DNA from 2 places in the Psychrilyobacter atlanticus DSM 19335 genome. Region 2 is predicted to be linked to the other one. Evidence: riboswitches for the same ligand, from Rfam matches in the RefSeq annotation. Region 2 holds a riboswitch; the other holds the start of a gene.
What was found. A riboswitch is a leader RNA that binds a small molecule or an ion and turns the genes downstream of it on or off. The one in region 2 is predicted to bind glycine.

Region 1 (11,076 bases), on a different contig from region 2:
ATAGATATGATAGTCGTTCAGAAATTTGGTGGGACAAGCCTGAAAGGCAGTGAGAGACTGCGTGAAGTAGCCAAATGGATAATAAAAAATAAACAAGAAGGGAATAAGATGGTAATTATTGTATCAGCTCCCGGAGGGATGACTGATTCCCTTATAAATGAAGCTAAGGAAATGAATACTAATCCAAGGGGAAGAGAGCTGGATATGTTACTTTCGGTGGGAGAACAAATTTCCGCAGCTTTACTTGCCATGGGAATAGAGGAGTTAGGAGAAAAAGCTGTTTCATTTAATGCATCACAGTTACAGCTAAAAACAAACGGTGAACATAATAATGCCAAAATTTTAGATATTTCTTCTGAAAAAATCGCTGAAAAATTAGACGATGATTATGTGGTTATCGTGACTGGATTCCAAGGGGTTGATGATGAAGGAAATATAACTACCTTAGGAAGGGGAGGCAGTGACACCAGTGCTGTAGCCATTGGAGCTGCGATCAAGGCTCACAAGGTTGAAATCTATACAGATGTAGATGGTGTCTATACCTCAGATCCAAGAATTATAAAGGATGCTAAAAAAATTAAAAATATTTCTTTTGATGAAATGATTGAAATGGCGGATAAAGGATCGAAAGTTTTACATTGCAGGAGTGTGGAATTAGCTTCTAAATATGAGATCCCCATCCATCTGCGTTCAGCCTTTACATGGGAAGAAGGAACTTGGATTAAAAAGGAGAAAACTATGGAAAATTCAGTTGTGAGAGGAATCTCAAATCTAAATAATTTAGCAAATCTAAAAATAAATTTAAAAAATATGGATGAACTTGTAGATCGTCTGGAAGAAAATAATATCAATGTAAAATTATTTCAGCAGTTGAGTGATTCTAAATTTTCAATCTTAACTGAAAAAGAGGATGCTCTGAGGTTTTACAAGGTCTTAAAAAAAGGTGGTTATTCTTTGGAACTAAATGATGATCTAGGGATGATATCTGTAATTGGATTGGGGATTGCATCGAATAATATCCCTAGAAAATTAGCTAAGATTTTAAATTTAAACGAGATAAATATTGATTCAATTACTTCGAATCAAACGAGCGTATCCTATGTGATATCTCAAAATAAATTAAAGAATGCTAATGCTATTTTTCATCGTGAACTATTTGAATAGGAGATCTTATGGCTGTATATACAAACTTAACTAATGAACATAAAAAAGATATAAGAACTCTTTATAACTTAGGAGAAAAAGCTGATTTTATTGAAATTTCTGAGGGGATATTAAATACAAATTACTTGATTGAAGATAGGGATAAAAAATATGTATTCAGACTCTTAGAGGGAAGACGAAATATAGGCGAGGAGTTAAAAGAACTGGATTTTTTAAACTTCTTAAATGAAAATGATGTTTCATGTCCCCAGGTATTTGTAAATAATTCTGGAAAAAATCATATGTTTATCCAGGAAAAAATGGGATGTCTATTTGATTTTATCCACGGTAACAAAGTAAATGAGATTGATTGCGATGTTTTAAAAAAGATTGGATCTACCCTAGGAAAACTGCATAACCTGTCTAAGGGCAGATCTATTGAAAGAAAAAGAAAAATAGATTTAGATTTTTTCTATGAGAAAATATCAAAGATAGACCTGAAAACTGTATTGAAAGATGACTATGATCTGATCATGGGAAGGTATAAAGAAATAGAAAAAGTTGATTTTTCAAGACTTCCAAAAGGAATAGTTCACAATGATATATTTCCTGATAATGTATTTATGGGAGAAAAACTTTCATTGATTGATTTCAATGACTGTATGAATGCTCCGCTTATTATAGATTTAGCTATTGTAATAAATTTTTGGATTAAAATTAAAGAATTTCCTAAAGAGAAAGAAAAGAATCTTATAAAAACATTTTTAGGATCATATGAGTATGAGCGAAAACTATTACCTGAAGAGAAAAAACTATTAAAAAAAATGGTCTTAAAGATGGCTCTTACCTTTATTTTTTTAAGGATAAACAAATCCTATGTAGAGGATAATAGGGGAAAAAATATGGAAGTAAAGACTTATAAAGAGCTTTTAATCTTACTTGAGGAGGAAATGGATGAAATATATTAGTACTCGGGGGAATCCTGAAGAATTTACGGCTTCCCAGGCCATTGAAAAAGGTATTTGTAGTGACAGGGGTTTGTTTGTTCCTAAAGAATTTCCAAAGGTCTCTTTGGAAGAGATTGAACAAATGAAGAAGCGTGACTATAAGGAGATAGCTTTAAGTATATTAAAAAGGTATCTTATGGATTATAGTGAGGAAGAGTTGAAGGAGTGTATAGGGGTATATGATGAAACTTTTTCCCACCCGGAAAAAGCTCCAGTAGTAAAACTAAAAGATGGAGTCTATGTCTTAGAACTTTGGCATGGACCGACTCTGGCATTTAAAGATATGGCTCTTCAAATTATGCCTCGTCTTTTTACTTATGCAAGAAAGAAAAATAATGCCGAAAAAGACAGTCTTATCTTAGTCGCTACATCTGGAGATACAGGAAAAGCTGCATTGGAAGGGTTTAAAGATCTAAAAGGTGTAAAGGTAGTTGTGTTTTATCCAGCTGATGGTGTGAGTGATGTACAGAGACTTCAGATGCAGACATCTGCAGGTAAAAATGTAGAGGTAGTAGGGGTCAATGGAAATTTTGATGACTGCCAAACTGCCGTTAAAAATATATTTTTAGATGAGGAGTTAAATAGATCCTTGGATAAATTTAAACTTTCTTCAGCTAACTCAATTAATCTAGGAAGGCTCCTCCCTCAGATAGTTTATTATTTTAAGGCCTATCTTCAATTACTCAGAGATGATGAAATTACTCTGGGAGAAGTGGTAGATTTTTCCGTTCCTACTGGAAATTTCGGAGATATATTGGCTGGGTATTATGCCAAACAAATGGGACTTCCTGTGGGAAAATTGATCTGTGCCTCCAATAAAAATAATGTATTATACGATTTTTTAAAGACAGGGGTTTATAATAAACAGAGGGAGTTTTTTAAAACTATGAGTCCCTCTATGGACATTTTAGTTTCCTCAAATTTAGAAAGACTTCTATATCATACTTTAGAAGACGGTAAAGTTTTAAATGAAATATATAATAAATTTGAAGAAAATGGAGTGTTAGAGTTAGATACAGTATCTCTAAAAAAGATCCAGGAGACAATAGTTCCTGACTACAGCAGCGAAGAGGAGTGTTTAGAAACTATCTATAATACATTTGATAAAAATAATTATATGATTGATCCCCATACTTCGGTTGCCATGAATGGAGCCTTAAAAAATAAATCACGTAAAATAGTGGTTCTTTCCACTGCCAATATCTATAAATTTTCTTCTAGTATTTTAAAAGCATTTGATTTAGAAAAAAGTAATGAATTTGAAAATATTCAGGCCTTGGAAAAATTATCTAAAGAAGATATCCCGTTAAATATAAAAAAATTGAAATCACTCAAAATATTACATACTAAAGTTATTGATAAAGATAAACTTAGGTATATTTTGAAAAGTTTATAGATATATATGAAACTACAAAAGGGACACTCAGTGTCCCTTTTATAGTTCGGAATTAATGTTTATCTTTTAATACCATTTTTTTTCTGTAAATATAACTTCACTCCTGACTGTATCTATCTTCTCAAGATTTTTCTGAACCTTAGTTCTTATTGCATCCATCTCTGCTGCTGTGACAGCTTCCAAAGGTTTTAATAGTGTAAGAGCGTGGTAATGTCGTCCTACTTTCAGGATTTTTAGGTCGATAAAATGATATTTTTCAAAATTAACAGCTAATTTTAAAAGAACCATGACCTCTTCTTCTAATTTTTTCCCCAATGATTTTCCTAAAAGTTCTTGAAGACTTCTCTTGAAAAGTCCCAGTGGTTCCTTTATCATCCAGGTAACTAAAACTAAAACAACTATAGAATCAGCAATGGGAACTAAAAAGTCTAAGGCGGTTCCCTTTAAAAAAGCTAACGCCATAAGAGCTCCACCAGCTCCTAAACTTATCATACCATCAACTACCGCCGCAGATTGTTCCGCTTTTAATATCTCACTTTTATTCCCGGTTTTTCCGTAATTTTTCTTATGAATTCCTGCTAAAGTGAAACAGAGAATTACATTTATTACGGTGTAAATCAGTATAAATCCAGGTTTTATTTCCGCTATAGGACCTCCTGTTATGTAGGTGATGATCTTAGATACAGCGCCTAAAAATGAAAATAACATGATACCCAAAAGTACAAGAGCTCTAAAAGTTATATAAAGAGCTTCATAAAAGTCATATCCAAAGGGCATCTCTTCATCGGCCTCCATGGCAACTTTTGCCGAAACACCTGCCGCTATCATAGAGGAAACAAAATTCACCATGGAATATAAACCGTCTACCATAAGGGCACTTGATTGTGACAGGATAGCAAAGGTAACTCCCATTATACCCATAATAATATTTAATCTTCTTCCCTGTTTGAGGGATTTTTTTTCTATTTCTAAAACATTCATAATTATCACCCCTTTGGTATAGAGTAAACCATATAGTTATTACAGTGTCAATAAAGTGGTTATAATTTTTTGTTTAAAGTTAAATTTGGGAGAAAATTGACATAATTAAAAAATATTGTTATAATCCTAATTAAAAATAAAATCGGACGAAGGTATGGGGAGAGAGCTTAGAATATAAGCCACCGAAGAAGTAAAACTTTCAGGTTTCTGCAAAGCAGATATGGACCCTTACTGGACGAGCCTCTGGAGAGACCCAAATTGGGCACCGAAGGAGCAAAACTGGTCTACGGACTGGACAAAACTCTCAGGTAAAAAGGACAGAGGAAGGAAAACATATGCGTGCATATGTTTTATTTGCCTTCTAAAAAATTCTTATGGATTATTTCCACTTCAGAGGTTATGCTGCAGACTGCAGTCATAACCTCTTTTATTTTTGCTCAAAAATTTTTTATGAATCACAGGAGGAAAGAAATGGAGAAAAAAAGTTTTGCAAGTGACAATTACAGTGGTGTTCATCCAAAAATAATGGAGGCTATTATAGAGTGCAACGTAGGTCATGCAAAAGCATATGGGGAAGACAGACATACACAAAAAGCCATAGAAAAATTTAAGCAGATATTTGGTCAGGAGATCTATGTTGATTTTTTATATAACGGTACCGGAGCCAACACGGTGGCTTTGGATGCTATGACTGAATCATTTCAGTCTGTAATATGTCCGGAGCAGGCACATATAAATACATATGAAGTAGGAGCTCCTACAAAATTTACAGGATGTCCCATGATAGGTATAAAAGCTTCCGATGTAGGAGGTAAATTGAAAGTGGAAAGGGTAAGGGATTATCTGGAAATTCCCAAAGGGAGTATACATCATTCTCAGCCAAGAGTGATCTCTATAACCCAGCCCACAGAGGTAGGAAGTGTCTATACCCTGAAAGAGATAGAAGAAATAGCAGATTTTGCCCATAAAAATGGAATGCTTCTCCATATGGATGGAGCAAGGATATTTAATGCGGCGGTGAGTCTGGAGTCTGGATTTAAGGAGATGACCATGGATCTTGGAGTGGATGTACTTTCATTTGGTGGTACAAAAAATGGAATGATGTTTGGAGAAGCTGTGATATTTTTTAATACAGAATTGGCTGAAAACTTTACTTATAGAAAAAAACAATGTACACAGTTAAACTCTAAGATGCGTTATATAAGTGCACAGTTTACAGCACTTTTAGAAGATGGATTGGGATTAAAAAATGCAAGACAGTCCAATAACATGGCAAAACTCTTGGCTGAGAGTGTATCTGATATCCTTGGAGTTGAGCTGACAAATAAAGTGGAAGCCAATACTGTATATGCCATCCTTCCAAAAGAAATAATCCTGATTTTGCAGGAAAAATATTTTTTTTATGTCTGGGATTCAGTTTGTTCAGAGGTCAGATGGGTAACATCCTTTGATATAACGAAGGAAGATGTAATGGATTTTGCAGAACAGATAAGGTGTGCCCTGGGAAAAATAAAAAAAGCCGCATAACAATTCCAGGAAGAGTTTAAAAATTTACCTGTTATATTTTACAAAAGAGGATTTTGCAGGAGTTTTGGTATAAACATAATAAGATATAAGGAGATATTTAACAAAAGGCAAAAAGAATAAAAAAAACGGATGAGAGGAGATAAATACCATGAAAAAAAATGAATTAGAGAAAGAAATTTTTAAGATTGTTCCTCAACTTTCATTTTTTGGAGGAACGTCACATGAGGAGATCCATAATATAATGGAGTATATTCATGAGGAAAAAGTAGAGGCTGGGAGCTACGTTTATAAAGAGGGAGATTCTCCAGAAAATATTTATATTCTTTTAGAGGGGGAGATGGATTTTTTTATCTTAGATGAAAAAATAGCCCATGGAGAGATAGGTCTTTTATTTGGAACATCGGCTACCATAGGTATTCAAAAACAACTGGTATCTGCAATGGCAAAAACAGATATTAAACTGGGTGTAATTGCCAAAAGTTTTTTTATAGAGATGAGTGAAAAAGACCCGAAACTTTTTGTAAAGATAATACTAAATGTGGCCAGAGATCTAGCTAGAGATTTAAAGTTTTTAAAAGAGTATGTGAAAAAACAAAAATCTAAACAAGGTATATAAGGTTTTAATTGCTTTGTACAGGATAAAAACCAAAAAGGATGGTTTTGATATGAAAATAAAAATAGTTACTGCATTGACTTTAATCATTTTATTATCTGCCTGTGGAGGTAGAGGAAAGGATAAGGAAACTCATGTTAAAATTTTAGGTCTTGTGGGGAAGGTTAAATCAGTTAAATATTCCACCTATGATGCAGAGTTAAAATTTGGAGAGATAAAAAAAGGCGCCAGGAGTAGTTCTAGAGAAGATAATAGGTACTACTGTTTTAATGAGGAAGGAATTAAAATAGAGGATGGAGAATATGACTCCTACGACCAGATACAAATGAAAAGGTTGTACAGGTATAACGATAATGGAAAGTTAATCGAGGTAAGGAACTTCAATTCTAAAGATAAATTTATAGGTAAAACAATATACAAAATAGATGGTAAAGGAAATCTGGTTGAGACCAATGATTTTAATTCTAAAGGGGAATTCGTGGATAAAATAATATATACGAGGGATGATAAAGGAAATGCCATTGAAACAAATAGTTATGATTCAATGGGTAGTTTGATCTCTAAATTTAAATTTGAATATGATAGAAAGGGAAGGGTGCTAGAATCTATATATTATGAATCCGGCGATGAAATGGAGGAAAAAACATATATTAAATATGATGGGAAAGGAAGAACGGTGGAGATAAAGGTAATAACAGAGGGGAATGTTATTATCAAAAATTTAAAATATGAAAATAAAGAAAAAGATGAAGTGACTACAATGATTAAATTTGAGAATTATTTAAATATGTCAAAAACAATATACAAATATAAATATGATGAAAATGGTAACTGGATTGAAAAAATTAGTATTGAAGGTGAAAAACCTAAAGTAATTGAGGAGAGAGAGTTTGAGTATTATATGTAGGAGTAGCGCTGAAAGAGAGATCGATTTAATCGATCTCTCTTTTTAGTATTTAAAAAAACTAATACATTATTTTCAGTGCGAGGTATGGTACGATATTAAATATTATTGTGGCAGTTTTGTATTGACCTAAAAATTGAAAATATGCCTTGGATAAATCCCTCTCATCTAAATTAAATATTTTGGAATGAATATGTAAAATTGGGCCCCGGAGTGAGGTAATAAAGATTACTGAAAATAAACCTAATCCAATATTGATTATAGAGCACCAGCCAAGAAATTCTCTTATTGTTTCTATATTATTCATATATATCCTCCTCTACTACTTTGATTTTAAAATATGTTTATAATATATATTTCACTATAAAATCAATCTTGTCAAATAAATCAACTATGAACTATTATTTAAAATTTAAATTTTTTAGAACTTTTTAATAAAAATCCAGTAAAAAACAGTTTATCGATTTTAGTATATCTTTGAAATAAAGGTATAGCATTAGTATTTTCTGGCTTTAGAAAGATTTGACAATTCATTCGGAATCGTATACGATATTACAAATAGATAAAACGGAGGTAATAATATGGTTTTAGCGAGTTCTATAATAGGAATGATATATCATATAAGTAACAGTTATGCTGACTATCTGAAAGTGGAATTAAAAAAAAGAGAGATACCCATCGAAGGGAAACATGTGGGTTTATTTATGGTACTTTTTACTAATAATAGTTTAGAGTTTAAAGAGATAGCACATCGTTGGAGGAAATCTAAATCAACACTCTGTGATATTTTACATAAATACTCTGAGCAGGGACTTGTTGAAAAAATAAGCTGTACTCTGGACAAGAGACACCTGTATATAAAGCTTACTGAGGAAGGGTTAAAATATGCAAGAGATTTTGATGAAATAGCATCTGAATTTTTACAAAAAATCACATCCGGCTTATCTAAAGATCAGAAGAGGGAATTAAAAATGATACTTATGGATATGAAAGGCAATTTAAAGAAGGATAGTTAAATAAAAATTAGAAAGTATTTAAAATTAGTTTGACAAAACATTCGGAATCGGATATAATTTTCTTGTTCAATAAAATAATTTTTTTAGGGGGAGATCATCCCCTTTTAATTTCCAAATAACGTTCGGAATCGAATTTTTTTAGAAGAATCATCCGAAAATGAATGATTTTGATGTAAGGTTAAAAATAAATTGTATAGCTGTAGGAGATGTAAAATGAAAAAATTAATATTAAGTATGATGTTGATAATGGTTTTTTTATCTTTTTCTAGTAATAAAGATATGAGTAAACCCGACTTTAATAATCAAAAATTATGGACTAAGACTAGTTGCAATAGATCACTTTTTAATGATATAGATAGACATGATTTTAGTGATTTAAGACTGAGAACTGGAGCTGGTTATAATAGAGAGGAACAAAAGAGGAAAAGAAAAGTAATGTTGACTAATGTTTTTAATAACGAAAGCCATTAGGTGTAAATAATTAATAATGCAGGATAAATTTTTTTAAAATATTTATCCGAAAATGAATAAATTTTAGAAAATAACTAAACAGCTGTAGGAGGCATAAAAATGAAAAAAATAATATTAGGTATGATGTTGGTAATGGGGTCTTTATCTTTTTCAAGTGAAAAAGGAACGTCGGTAAAAATAAGTAATATATTTGATAACTATAAAAAGGAGAAACCTCAAGAGCAAGATACTTCTCAGGGAAAATTGAATACAGAAAGTTCAGTAAAGATAAGTGGTATTTTTGATAATTATAAACCATTAGATAAAAATAGTTAAGAATATTTTACTCGACTCATACAATCTTTTTATCACAATTTATAGTTACTAAATGTAGGTTGATTATATTTGGATGAAGAGAATAATAAAAAAACCAGAAAATAATCTGGTTTTTTTATTATCTAGGAAATTATACCCGCAAGGGGCATCATCAAAATACAATTACTTTACAACATAAATATAGAACTTTCATATAAAACTTATGGAAGAAATAGAAAATTATAAAAATCTGAATTGCATTTATTTGGATGCAACGTCACGTTGCTTTTTAATCGTTAACGCTTATATCTATAAATTTAAAATTAACAACATCAAATAAACCTTTATCTGTAACTTTTATTTCAGGAATAACGGGTAAGGCTAAAAATGCCAAGGTCATAAATGGATCTAAATCTCGATTTACACCCAATCTATCATAAGCTATCTGGAGCATCTCCTCTAAAATGTCTTTTACTATCTCAATAGGTTTATCAGACATCAATCCCGCTATTGGCAGTTCTAGTTTCTTTAATACCTTACCATTAGAGACTATGACCACTCCTCCCTGTATTTTTTTAATCTCCTCTATAGCAAGATACATATCGTGGTCATTATCTCCTATGACTAAAATATTGTGGGAATCATTTGAAACACTAGAAGCTATAGCTCCTCCTTTAAGATTAAAGTTTTCTACCAAGCTGAACCCTATATTTCCCGTGGCGTTATGCCTTTCAATTACTGCTAATTTTAAAAGGTCTTTATCTTTGTTAAATTGAAAATAGCCTTTATTATCTGTTTCTACTTCACGGATTACTTTTTCAGTTAAAAGACTATGGGGCAATAATTTCATGACATTTACACGATTACCTGTCAGCTTAATTTTAAGATCTTTTTCATGGATTTTTTTGAAATTTATAGTCCCGCTAACCTCTGTAATATCTTCTTTTTTTACCTGGAAGAGTGGCTGGTCATCTTTTGCTACAAACTTTCCATTCTTTATAACTTCTAATACGTTAAAATCTTCTAAAGAATCTACAATTATTAAGTCTGCGTCATATCCGGGAGCGATTGCTCCTAAGTTTTTTATTCCATAACATTCGCATACATTGATGGTGGCCATTTTAATTGCTGTTATTGGGTCTATCCCATTTTTTATAGCAGTTCTTACATTGTTGTCAACATGCCCAGTTTCTATTATGTCCTCTGGATGTCTGTCATCTGTGCAAAACAAACATCTTCTTTCATTTTCTGGAGTTATCCCCTCTATTAAAGTTTCTAGATTTTTGGCTGCACTTCCCTCCCTTATGGAAATATACATCCCTTTTCTCAGTCTCTCCTGCATCTCATCTACAGTGGAACACTCGTGATCCGTTTTTATTCCGCCTATTATATATGCATTCAGTTCCTCACCTCTGATATCAGGTGAATGGCCATCTATTATTTTATTATGATCTTGAGCTAATTTTAATTTGTCTACTATCTTACTATCTCCCTGTATTACGCCTGGATAGTTCATCATTTCTCCTAATCCTAATACTATAGGATTATCAATTAAGCCCTCTAATTCTTTGGCCTCCAGTATTGCTCCTGAGTTTTCAAAAGGTGTTGCCGGGACACATGAAGGGAGCATATAATAGACATTAAGTGGAAGGTCTTTACTGGATTCAATCATAAATTTTATACCTTTTAAACCACAGACATTAGCTATTTCATGGGGATCTGCA
Region 2 (11,076 bases):
GATGAATACCCTTCTGAGACAGAGTTCCATTCAATGAAAGTATCTCCAAATTTTTCTCAATCCCCTTAACACTTACACCATCAGCCACTCTAAATCTTGCCTTTGATATACAGCCTACAGAGGAGAGTATTATCCCTGCCTTTATTTGCTTTTCTTCAACTATCTTTTGTATCTCAATTTTTAAATCCATACCCTCAGTCAATCTAACAGCATATATCTTCATCTTATCTCCTCTTTAATATATTCTAAGTTTAATGCTACTACATTTAAATAAAAGATACAAGTTGAAAATTCCTTATCTTTTTGATCTCTTTAACTACTTTTTTCTATAATTATCGAATAATACGATTTGTGGGGTTTTCCAGTCTTGATATCGATTATATCTGGATCATGCTCTACAATCTTAAACTCTTTCAGGTATTTTTTTATATCGTTTGCTTCAAATATATGAGGCTCTATCTCAACTGCTTCATTACTGGCAAAACGAATCCGGATCTCCTTGGGGTGTTCCAACGCTTTTTCCGATCCTGAATCTAAAAACTCATAGCCGGCACCTTCCAATATTTCTCTAATTTCATCGATTAGTTTCAAATCTATCATCCTCCTCTGTTATATTTTGATATATCTTTTAAGTCTTTATAAAAAAAGCCGCCTCAGGGGCAGCTAAGGGAGAGGAAGTTCATTATTTTTTTCGATAAGTTTGGCAGTCTACCTCATTTCCTACAACTGACATATGAATACCAGATGCACTACATTCCAAAGAATTATTAAAAGAACATGAATCTACCTTACACGAACCTACCCCACCGGAAACATCATTAAATCCGGCTTTCTTAGAGCCGGCCATAAATGTATCGCAACATGGTATATCATCTCCTATATTTATAGCAGGAGTATGGCATTGTTTATTTTTATTATATACACAGCTTTCAGCATTACAGTCAAATATCTTTGCAATATCCATATTTTATCCTCCACGACTCTCTCCCTTATTTTATATACTACCTTCCTCTTAACTTCCTTTAATCAAATGAATATCTTTTAGCGTTTTTTATAATCCCCTTGCAAATAGCATCGCAATAATAGAGCTCATAAGGATTGAAACAATTTATTGATCATTGTTTTCATCTTTAAACCACCTATACCAGAGAATAATCATAAAAATACTATAATATCAAATGACATCTTTATAGATAAGATTCTTCGGAATACATCGTTTTATTCTCACAATATATGATATAATGTAAGATATATTATAAAGACTTACAGACTAGAAGTTTTTATTTTTATTAATTTAGGAGGTAAAGATGAAGAAAGGAAAAACAAAAGCTGTTAAAATAAAAGGTAAGAATAAAAATAAAGGTAAAAAATGGGTAAAGCACTAATAAAATCCAATGTTAAAAGAAAGATCAAAATAAAAGAAATAGAAGTTGAAAAAACAGAAACAAATGAAACAGAAGCAAGATAATATCTTGCTTTTTTTCTTATATACCTATTCGCATCAAACTATTTTTTAGATAAAACAATATTATATATTGTTTTATAATCCAAGTCTAATTCTATAATTCATAATATAAAAAGAAGGAAATTTATCCTCCTATATCTATTTCTCAACTTTCATTACATTGTAATTAATTACTAATTAAAAAAAATTAATTATTAATTAAAAAATTAATCGCGATTTTTTTCACTTGCCTATTGTATTCTAAAAAAATATATGCTAATATCATAGGGATATTCCACATATGATGTCTTTTAATGGATATGATTTTCATCTTAAAAAATTGCTTTTTCAGAATTTTTTATTATGTATAATATATAAGTTAAAAATCGGTTGAAGGTATAGGGAGAAGATAAGTAATTATCGCCGAAGAAGTAAAACTTTCAGGTGCTTTTATTTAATAAAAGTGGGACCTATACTGGACGAACCTCTGGAGAGATCCAAAATAATGGACACCGAAGGAGCAAACCCTTAACGGGCGAAACTCTCAGGTAAAAGGGACAGAGGAGTTTAATTATATACCAGTGAAACTACGTATTTTTATATATAGTTTTTTTCTGTACATATAATTAAATTCCCTACAAATAAAAGGGAGGCACTAAAAATGGATACACTTAATTTTTTTCAAGCAATAAATAACTTTGTATGGGGACCACCGCTACTAATACTATTGGTAGGAACAGGTGTTTATCTAACGGTTCGACTGGGATTACTACAAATTTTCAAACTTCCCCTGGCACTGAAATATCTTTTTGTAAAAGATAGCGATGATTCTGGTGAGGGAGACGTAAGTAGTTTTGCTGCACTTTGTACGGCACTAGCAGCAACTATTGGTACTGGAAATATTGTAGGAGTAGCAACTGCAATTAGATTAGGAGGACCAGGAGCATTATTCTGGATGTGGATGGCGGCATTCTTTGGAATGGCAACGAAATATTCAGAGGGACTTTTAGCCATCAAATACAGAACAAAAGATGAGAATGGACAACAAGCTGGAGGGCCCATGTATTATTTAGAAGGGGGGCTTAAAAATAAAAAGCTTGGTAAGATATTAGCAAAATCTTTTGCTGTATTTGGAATAGGAGTTGCATTCTTCGGGATCGGAACTTTTGCTCAAGTAAACGCCATCGTTACAGGAGTAAGTGGGGGATTTGGAGTTCCAAGAATAATAGTTGCAGTACTGTTAACACTTAGTGTAGCTGCTGTAACTGTAGGAGGGATCAAAAGTATCTCTCGAGTTTCAGAGATTGTAGTTCCATTTATGGCTCTATTTTATGTCTTTGGAGCGACAATAATACTTCTTATGGATAGAAGTGCTACTGCAGCTGCATTTAATTTAGTTATCAGTAGCGCATTTAATGGCCATGCTGCTGTAGGAGGATTTGCAGGTGCAGGAGTAGCTCTAGCATTAAAAGCAGGAGTAGCTAGGGGAGTTTTCTCTAACGAATCTGGTTTAGGATCAGCTCCTATTGCATCTGCTGCTGCAAGAACAAATTCTTGTGTAAGACAAGGACTAATCTCTATGACTGGGACGTTCTTTGATACTATTGTAGTTTGTACTATGACAGGTCTTGTACTTATTTCTTCTGGATTTTGGAATCATGCAAATCTTGCTGGAGCAGAAGTTACCAACGCCGCGTTTAATAACCTTCTTACATTTGGAGGTATTGGTGGTCTTATTGTCAACATTGGTATTATTTTCTTTGCCTTCACTACAATCCTTGGTTGGAATTACTATGGTGAAAGATGTACTGTATATCTTTGTGGTGTAAAAGGAATAAAATATTTTAAAGCAATCTTTATTTTCTTGATTGCTATAGGACCATTTATCAGATTAGAACTCATTTGGGTTGTAGCTGATATAGTTAATGGACTTATGGCTATACCAAACTTAATTGGTTTAATCGCTCTTAGTGGAGTAATTATAAAAGAAACGAAAGATTATTTTGAGGAATTAAAGGTAAAAGAAAAAAAGACAAAAACGGTTTAGTGAAAAACAAGTGGAATATCAAAAGTAAGGCTTCCAAATTTTGGAAGCCTTTTCAATTATATTAACTTATTTTTGACAGCTAAAAAAGAAGAATTTTTCATCTTTTATTACGATATCTTCAAAATTTAATTTTAAACACTCTTTTTTCAAGGTCATGTCGTTAGGGATTGCATCTCTATTTAGACTGTAATTTATTTTTTTATGGTGTTCCTTCAATTGATTTCTTGTTTTAGAATGTATTATATAAAAAACTCCTCCCTTGTTTAGGAGTCCCGCGGCATTTTCAAATAGAAGATCTAATCTTTCAAAATGAGGAATGCTGTCAAATAATACAATAATATCAAACTTTCTATCTAAATTAACCTTTTTTTCAAAGTTCATACAGCAGGTCTCAGCTTCAGAAAACCTTTTTTTAAACTCTCCTAACATTTGTTCTGAGATATCTACTCCCAGGTAGTTTTCCGATTTATTAAAATCTAAAAAAGAATAAAAAGTCCCCGTACCTGCACCAATTTCTAAAATACTCTTTTCCTTATCAACATTCATTAATTTTAAACTTTCTTTTATCGCAAAGATTCTATCATCGGTTAGATAATCAATCCATTTATCTACATTGCTATTAAAATATTCTTTATTATTCTGAATTTCCATATATCTCCTCAAATTATAAATTTAATTAAGACCTCTTAACTCAGGCCCTCTACATTTCAAAAACTTTCCCATTTAATTTTTTTTATTCTTTTATCAAAATATCATAATTTTAAAAATTATAATATCTAGTGTAAATAATATGAACTTTAATATAAGCTGCTGAGTTATTCTTTACAATAAAAACGTTAAATTATCTTAAAAGATCTTTTAGATGATCTACTCGATTGAGAATATCACGGTCTATTAGATTTGACTGTGACTCACAATATTTCTGAACCTTATTAATGGATCTCATTTTTTCATGGACATCTCTAGAACTATTAATAGAATCCATATATTCAAATAATTCTGCATGATCTGAGTATAGCGGCAATAACAATTCTTCAAGTTTATTTAATTCATCGTGGAATTTATCTAGACTTTTGCTCATTGGTGCCCTCCTGAATATATAGAATAACCCAGTCTCTTATAAGTATACTTCATTTAAGTTATAAATTATATACCTTCTAAACTCATAAATCAATATTTTTCATCTACCATTAGATCTCTTATAAACTATATCAAGATATAAAAAGATGACCCCTGTAAAATACAGAAATCATCTTTTGTCTACATCAATTATTATCTCACTTTCTTTACTCTCTCAAATAAGAGCTATAGTTCATCTATCTTTCCAATGTCTCTCCTACAATAGATCCCTTCAAAGTTTACCTTATCTATGGAACTGTATGTGTTTTTACAAGCGATTTTTAAATTTTCTCCTAAACTGACTATATTTATTACACGTCCACCATTGGTCAAGAGTTTGTCTTCCTCCAATTTAGCTCCTGCAATAAATACCAGATCATCTACATTTGAAATACCTTCTATCTCATATCCCTTGTTATAACTTTCAGGGTATCCCCCAGATACTCCTACAACACAACAGGCTGAAGCATCTTTCCAATTCATCTCAACTTTATCCAAATTCCCCTCTATACACATCTCTAAAATTTCTAAGAAATCATTTTCCATAAGTGGCAACACAGCTTGAGTTTCAGGATCTCCCAATCTCATATTATATTCTAATGAGTAGACTCCTTTTTCCGTTATCATCAATCCAAAGAATATAACACCGTTAAACTTCATCTTCTCTGCCTTTAATCCTTCCAAAGTAGGAGTCATAATATCATCGATAAAACCATTCATTATTTCAGATGTCACATATGGATTAGGAGCTATTACCCCCATCCCTCCTGTATTTAAACCTGTTTCTCCTTCACCGATCTTTTTATGATCCTTAGCGGATATAAACGGTACTATGGTATTACCATCGGTGATAGACAGGATAGAAGCTTCTACTCCTACAAGGAATTCCTCTATAACTATCTCAGATCCAGCTTCACTAAATTTATGATCTAACATCATATCTCTTACTGCTTCCACTGCCTCACCTTTATTTTGAGCTATGATTACACCCTTTCCTGCAGCTAAACCACTGGCTTTTACCACAGTCGGGTATTCTATCTCATCCAGATACTTTATAGCACTATCATAATCGGTAAAGATCTCATAGGCAGCTGTTTTTACACCATATTTTTTCATAAAATCTTTAGAGTAGGCTTTGCTTCCCTCTAAGATTGCAGATTTTTTATCTGGACCAAATACAATCAATCCTTTTTCTTCAAATTTATCTACTATTCCTTCTACTAATAGCTCCTCAGATCCTACCATGGTGAGTTCTACTTTATTCTTTGATGCAAACTCTACCATCTCTTCGATATTGGATAGATCTATGTTTTCACATCTTTCCATTAGTTCCGTCCCGGCATTTCCTGGGGCTACATATATTTTTTCTACCTTATTGTTTTGAGCAAATTTCCATGCAATAGCATGTTCACGACCGCCACTACCTATAATTAAAATTTTCATAATTTACTCCCTTTTCTTTATATTTTTTTATTTATATATATGTCATTATTTTTGATTATTAGTTTCTAATTACGTACTTAATATTCCATTCTAATTAAAACTCTATAAACACTAAATTCATATATAAAAACCTGAACACAGAGATACTCCGAGAAGAGAAAGAGTGACACAGAGAAAAAATAAAAACTCTGTGTACCTCTCTTTTAATTCTGTGGAACTCTGTGTCAAAAAAGTTCAGCTATTTATCACTTATTTTTTAATGTTTAAAATGTCTTATCCCTGTAAGTACCATAGATATCCCATGTTCGTTACATGCATCTATAGATTCTTGATCTCTTATTGATCCACCAGGCTGGGCTATCCCGCCAATTTTTGCTGCTGCACAGGCATCCACTACATCTCTGAATGGGAAAAATGCATCTGATGCTAAGATTGCACCATCTCCGGCTCTTTCAATAGCTTGTTTTGTAGCCCATATTCTATTGGTTTCTCCAGTTCCTATCCCCTTAGCCATCCCATCTTTTACTACTACTATGGCATTGGACTTCACATGTTTTACTACCTTCATTCCAAACACTAAGTCTGTCATCTCTGATTCTGTAGGAGATTTTTCAGTTACTACTTTAAAATCATCAGAGAATGCAGTATCCCTGTCCTGTACTAAGATACCACCATCTACCTTTACATACTCTATCTTATCACATGGTTTTTGATATGCCTTTATTATTCTTAAGTTTTTCTTTGCCTTTAATATTGTTAACGCTTCCTCTGTAAAGTCAGGAGCAATTACTATTTCCAAGAATATTTTCTTTAACTCCTCAGCTGTTTTACCATCTACCTTCTTGTTAAAAGCTACTATCCCTCCAAATATAGAAATAGGATCACAGTCATATGCCTTCATATATGAATCATAGATATTTTCTGCAATTCCAACCCCGCAAGGTGTTGAATGTTTCAGACCACAGCATGCAGGTACTTCAAATTCATTGGCTACTTTCCATGCCACATCCATATCTCTTATATTATTAAAAGATAACTCCTTTCCATTTAATTGTTCAAAATCTTTCATAGCTCCATTTTCAGTTGTAGATACATAGTAAGCAGAATTTTGATGTGGGTTTTCACCATATCTTAAATCCATCTTCTTAACATAAGATGTACTCAAATATTCCGGCATCTCTCCTTCTAATAAGAAGTTAGATATAGCTGCATCATAGGCTGATGTCAGATTAAATACTTTTCCTGCCAGCCTCTTCTTAGTTTCGAAAGTGACCTCTCCTGCTTTCATCTCTTCCTTTACTACATTGTAATCAGAAGTATTAGAAATTACCACTACATCTTTAAATGACTTAGCAGCAGATCTGAGCATTGTAGGCCCGCCGATATCTATGAATTCTACCTTCGCTTCAAATGAAATATCATTTTGTACCTCTTTAAAGAATGGATATAAATTAACTATTACCATATCTATTGTAGTAATTTCTCTCTCCTCTAAAGTTTTCATGTGCTCCTCATTATCTCTAACAGCCAAGATACCCCCATGGATGATTGGGTGCAGAGTTTTTACCCTTCCATTTAACATCTCTTCTGCCTGTGTTACTTCTGCTACATCTAATACAGCTATATTATTTTCCTTTAAATGTCTGTAGGTTCCACCTGTAGAGATTATCTCCACCCCTTGCGATATTAAAAAATTTGCAAATTCCACTATTCCTGTTTTATCAAAAACTGATATCAATGCTCTTTTCACTTGTATATCCTCCTATGTGCTTTTTACAACTTTTTATTTTAAATTATATAGTACCTGCTCAATAGCCTTTGGCAACAATTTATGCTCTTCCACCAATACTTTCTTTTGTAAAATCTCTGCGGTATCTTTTGGGTCAACTTTTACATTTATTTGCTCTATTATCTCTCCTGTATCTATACCTGCATCTACATAGTGAACTGTACAGCCGGATTCAGATTCTTTAGCATCTATTACTGCCCGGTGAATTCTCATCCCAAACATTCCAGGCCCACCAAATTTAGGCAGGAGGGAAGGATGGATATTTATTATCCTCCCCTTCCTATTATTTATAAATTCTTCATCCAGGATCGATAAAAATCCTGCTAAAACCACTAGATCTACGTGATCTCCTAAATATCCATCTATCTTTTTAGAAATATCTTTTTTTAATACCTTTCTATCAAATATTTTTGTCACTATATTATTTTGTTTTGCCCTTTCAATACCATAACATTCCCTATCTGCTATAACGCATGATATCTCATATTCTACTTTTGATGTAGAGACAGTATCAATTATGGATTGTAAATTACTTCCACCACCTGATATTAAAACTGCTATCTTAAACATATTCCATTATCTCCCTTAGATATAGTTCCTATCTCATATGGAGCCTCTCCAAGCTCCTCCAAAGTTTTGATTATTCCATCTCTTTCACTAGAATTAGCTATTATTACAAATCCTACTCCCATGTTAAATGTTCCCCACATCTCAGATTCATCTACTCCCAGTGACATTAGATATTTAAAGATAGGAAGTATCTTTATTGCTGATTTATCAACGATAGCTTCTAATCCTGCTGGTATTACTCTAGGTAAATTTTCAATTATTCCCCCACCAGTCATGTGAGCCAGACCGTTTATCCTATGCTTTTTAATAAGTTCTAAGATAGGTTTTACATATATTCTTGTAGGAGTAAGCAGTTCCTCTCCTATTGTTTTATCCTCATATTTAGTATCATAGTCAGTTACTAATTTTCTTACCAGTGAAAATCCATTACTGTGCACCCCTGATGAAGGCAATGCTATGATTGTATCTCCCTCTTCTATCTTCGATCCATCTATAAGATCTTCTTTTTCAACTACTCCCACTGTAAATCCGGCTATATCATAATCTCCATCTTTATAAAATCCAGGCATCTCTGCTGTCTCTCCACCAACCAATGCCGCATCAGACTGTAAACAACCTTCTGTTATTCCGCTTACAAGTGTCGCCGCGACATCTGCATCTAACTTTCCACAAGCCATATAATCTAAGAAAAATAGTGGTTTAGCTCCATGACACAATACATCGTTTACACACATAGCCACACAATCAATTCCTACAGTGTCATAGGTTTTAGTTTTGAATGCTATCTCCAATTTAGTTCCTACACCATCTGTTCCAGATACTAATATTGGGTCTTTCATTTGTCCCAATTGATACATTGCACCAAAGCTGCCTAAGCCGGTAAGTACACTTTTATTATGTGTTTTCTTTACTAAATCCTTCATTAGTCCTACTGACTTGTATCCCTCTTCCTTATTTACCCCTGCATCTTTATATGAAATTGTTGACATCTCTACACTCCCTTTTTGACACAGATTACACAGATTTAATCTCTGATCTATGTTCTTTTATTTTTGATGATATTATAAAAATTATGTAATGTAATATGAAGATAAAATTTATAAAACGGACGATTTTAAAAATATAATTTTTTTAATTATTTATATTTTTTCTGAGGTAATCGACTCTCTCACAACTCTTAAATTTATAAAATAAATTTTATAGAGTTATGGTGAAGACCCTTGCGGTCTGATTTTTTATAATTTCATTCACTATGTAATAGTGATTTTTATAGAATCTTGAATTTTTGGTTACTTTTATTTCAAGAAAAAAGTAACAACAAACTACATATTCGCTACTGTAGACATGGGATATATTCCGTTAAAACATCCCATACAGAAACTTTTACTTCCCAAAGTATTAGTTAAATTATCTAACTTTAAAAAATCCAGACTATCTGCACCGATATATTCACATATCTCATCTACAGACATCTCTGCAGCTAAAAGTTCCTTCCTATATGCTATATCTACACCAAAATAACATGGGTGCATCACTGCTGGGCTGGCAGATCTAAAGTGAACCTCTGTAGCTCCTGCACCCCTCAACATCTCTATTAATTTTTTACTTGTGGTCCCACGAACCAATGAATCATCTATTACTACAACTCTTTTCCCCTCTATCATAGATCTAATTGGATTCAATTTTACCCTTACAGCTCTTTCACGAAGTTCCTGAGATGGTTTTATAAATGTCCTACCTATATATTTATTTTTTACTAACCCAGTCACAAATGGTATCCCTGAAGCTATTGCATATCCTTGAGCTGCCGGCAGCCCGGAATCCGGGACACCTATAACAATATCTGCTTCGATCTTCCCCTGTTCCCATAGTTTTACCCCTGTTTCATATCTGCTTTTATATACATCCAATCCATCTATCACAGAATCTGGTCTAGCGAAATAAATATGTTCAAATGAGCAAGGTGCTTTGTGAGATTGTTCGTTATAGTTGATCGCTTCTACACCATTTTCATCTATTATTACTATCTCCCCTGCATTTATGTCTCTTATTAATTCTGCTCCTACAGAGTCTAAAGCGCATGATTCAGATGCCAGTACAATACTTCCATCCTCTAACTTACCCATGCAGAGTGGTCTAATCCCATATGGATCTCTTATTCCAATCAATTTATTTTGTACAGCTATTACTAGAGCAAAAGATCCCTTTATAGCTGATATGGTATCTACCAATGTTGACTTCAATCCGTTTTTAGACCTTCTAGCCATCATATTTATAATAACTTCTGAATCGGTAGTAGTTTGGAATGCCACCCCTGCATCTTCCAATAATTCTTTGATTATCATAGGGTTGATAAGGTTTCCATTGTGAGCCACAGCTATATCTCCTAATTTAGAATGTCTTTGGAGTGGCTGTGCATTCCCCTCACATGATCCACCAGCTGTAGAGTATCTAACATGACCTATCCCTACATTTCCTACCGTTTCTTTTAAAGTTGTTTCTGAGAATACATCTGAAACCAGTCCCTGGCCCTTATAGGTTTTTATCTTTTCATCTTTAGATATACTCATTCCTGCACTTTCTTGTCCTCTGTGCTGTAATGAACACAACCCATAGTAGATAAGTCCTGCTATGTCTTTTTTATCTTCTTTGGAATAAATTCCA

Region 1: linked by a shared signal. The riboswitch ahead of K337_RS0107370 (threonine aldolase family protein) and the one ahead of K337_RS0112595 (alanine/glycine:cation symporter family protein) in region 2 are both predicted to bind glycine.

The regions. Positions count from the first base shown of each region.
Region 1 covers NZ_KE384547.1:1,444,113-1,455,188, reverse strand. The annotation lists gene K337_RS17935 (homoserine dehydrogenase) at 1-4, shown strand, start outside; gene K337_RS0107390 (aspartate kinase) at 7-1,164, shown strand; gene K337_RS0107385 (homoserine kinase) at 1,173-2,111, shown strand; gene thrC (threonine synthase) at 2,098-3,546, shown strand; gene K337_RS17930 (cation efflux transmembrane domain-containing protein) at 3,613-4,527, opposite strand; glycine riboswitch at 4,761-4,858, shown strand; gene K337_RS0107370 (threonine aldolase family protein) at 4,999-6,054, shown strand; gene K337_RS0107365 (cyclic nucleotide-binding domain-containing protein) at 6,203-6,670, shown strand; gene K337_RS0107360 (hypothetical protein) at 6,720-7,574, shown strand; gene K337_RS0107355 (DUF6868 family protein) at 7,633-7,878, opposite strand; gene K337_RS17925 (MarR family winged helix-turn-helix transcriptional regulator) at 8,153-8,587, shown strand; gene K337_RS0107345 (hypothetical protein) at 8,801-9,058, shown strand; gene K337_RS0107340 (hypothetical protein) at 9,158-9,373, shown strand; gene ade (adenine deaminase) at 9,642-11,076, opposite strand, start outside.
Region 2 covers NZ_KE384548.1:191,944-203,019, reverse strand. The annotation lists gene K337_RS0112615 (PPC domain-containing DNA-binding protein) at 1-223, opposite strand, end outside; gene K337_RS0112610 (hypothetical protein) at 313-600, opposite strand; gene K337_RS0112605 (DUF1540 domain-containing protein) at 683-964, opposite strand; glycine riboswitch at 1,922-2,015, shown strand; gene K337_RS0112595 (alanine/glycine:cation symporter family protein) at 2,106-3,491, shown strand; gene K337_RS0112590 (class I SAM-dependent DNA methyltransferase) at 3,558-4,142, opposite strand; gene K337_RS0112585 (hypothetical protein) at 4,333-4,572, opposite strand; gene purD (phosphoribosylamine--glycine ligase) at 4,797-6,053, opposite strand; gene purH (bifunctional phosphoribosylaminoimidazolecarboxamide formyltransferase/IMP cyclohydrolase) at 6,310-7,803, opposite strand; gene purN (phosphoribosylglycinamide formyltransferase) at 7,837-8,412, opposite strand; gene purM (phosphoribosylformylglycinamidine cyclo-ligase) at 8,400-9,401, opposite strand; gene purF (amidophosphoribosyltransferase) at 9,735-11,076, opposite strand, start outside.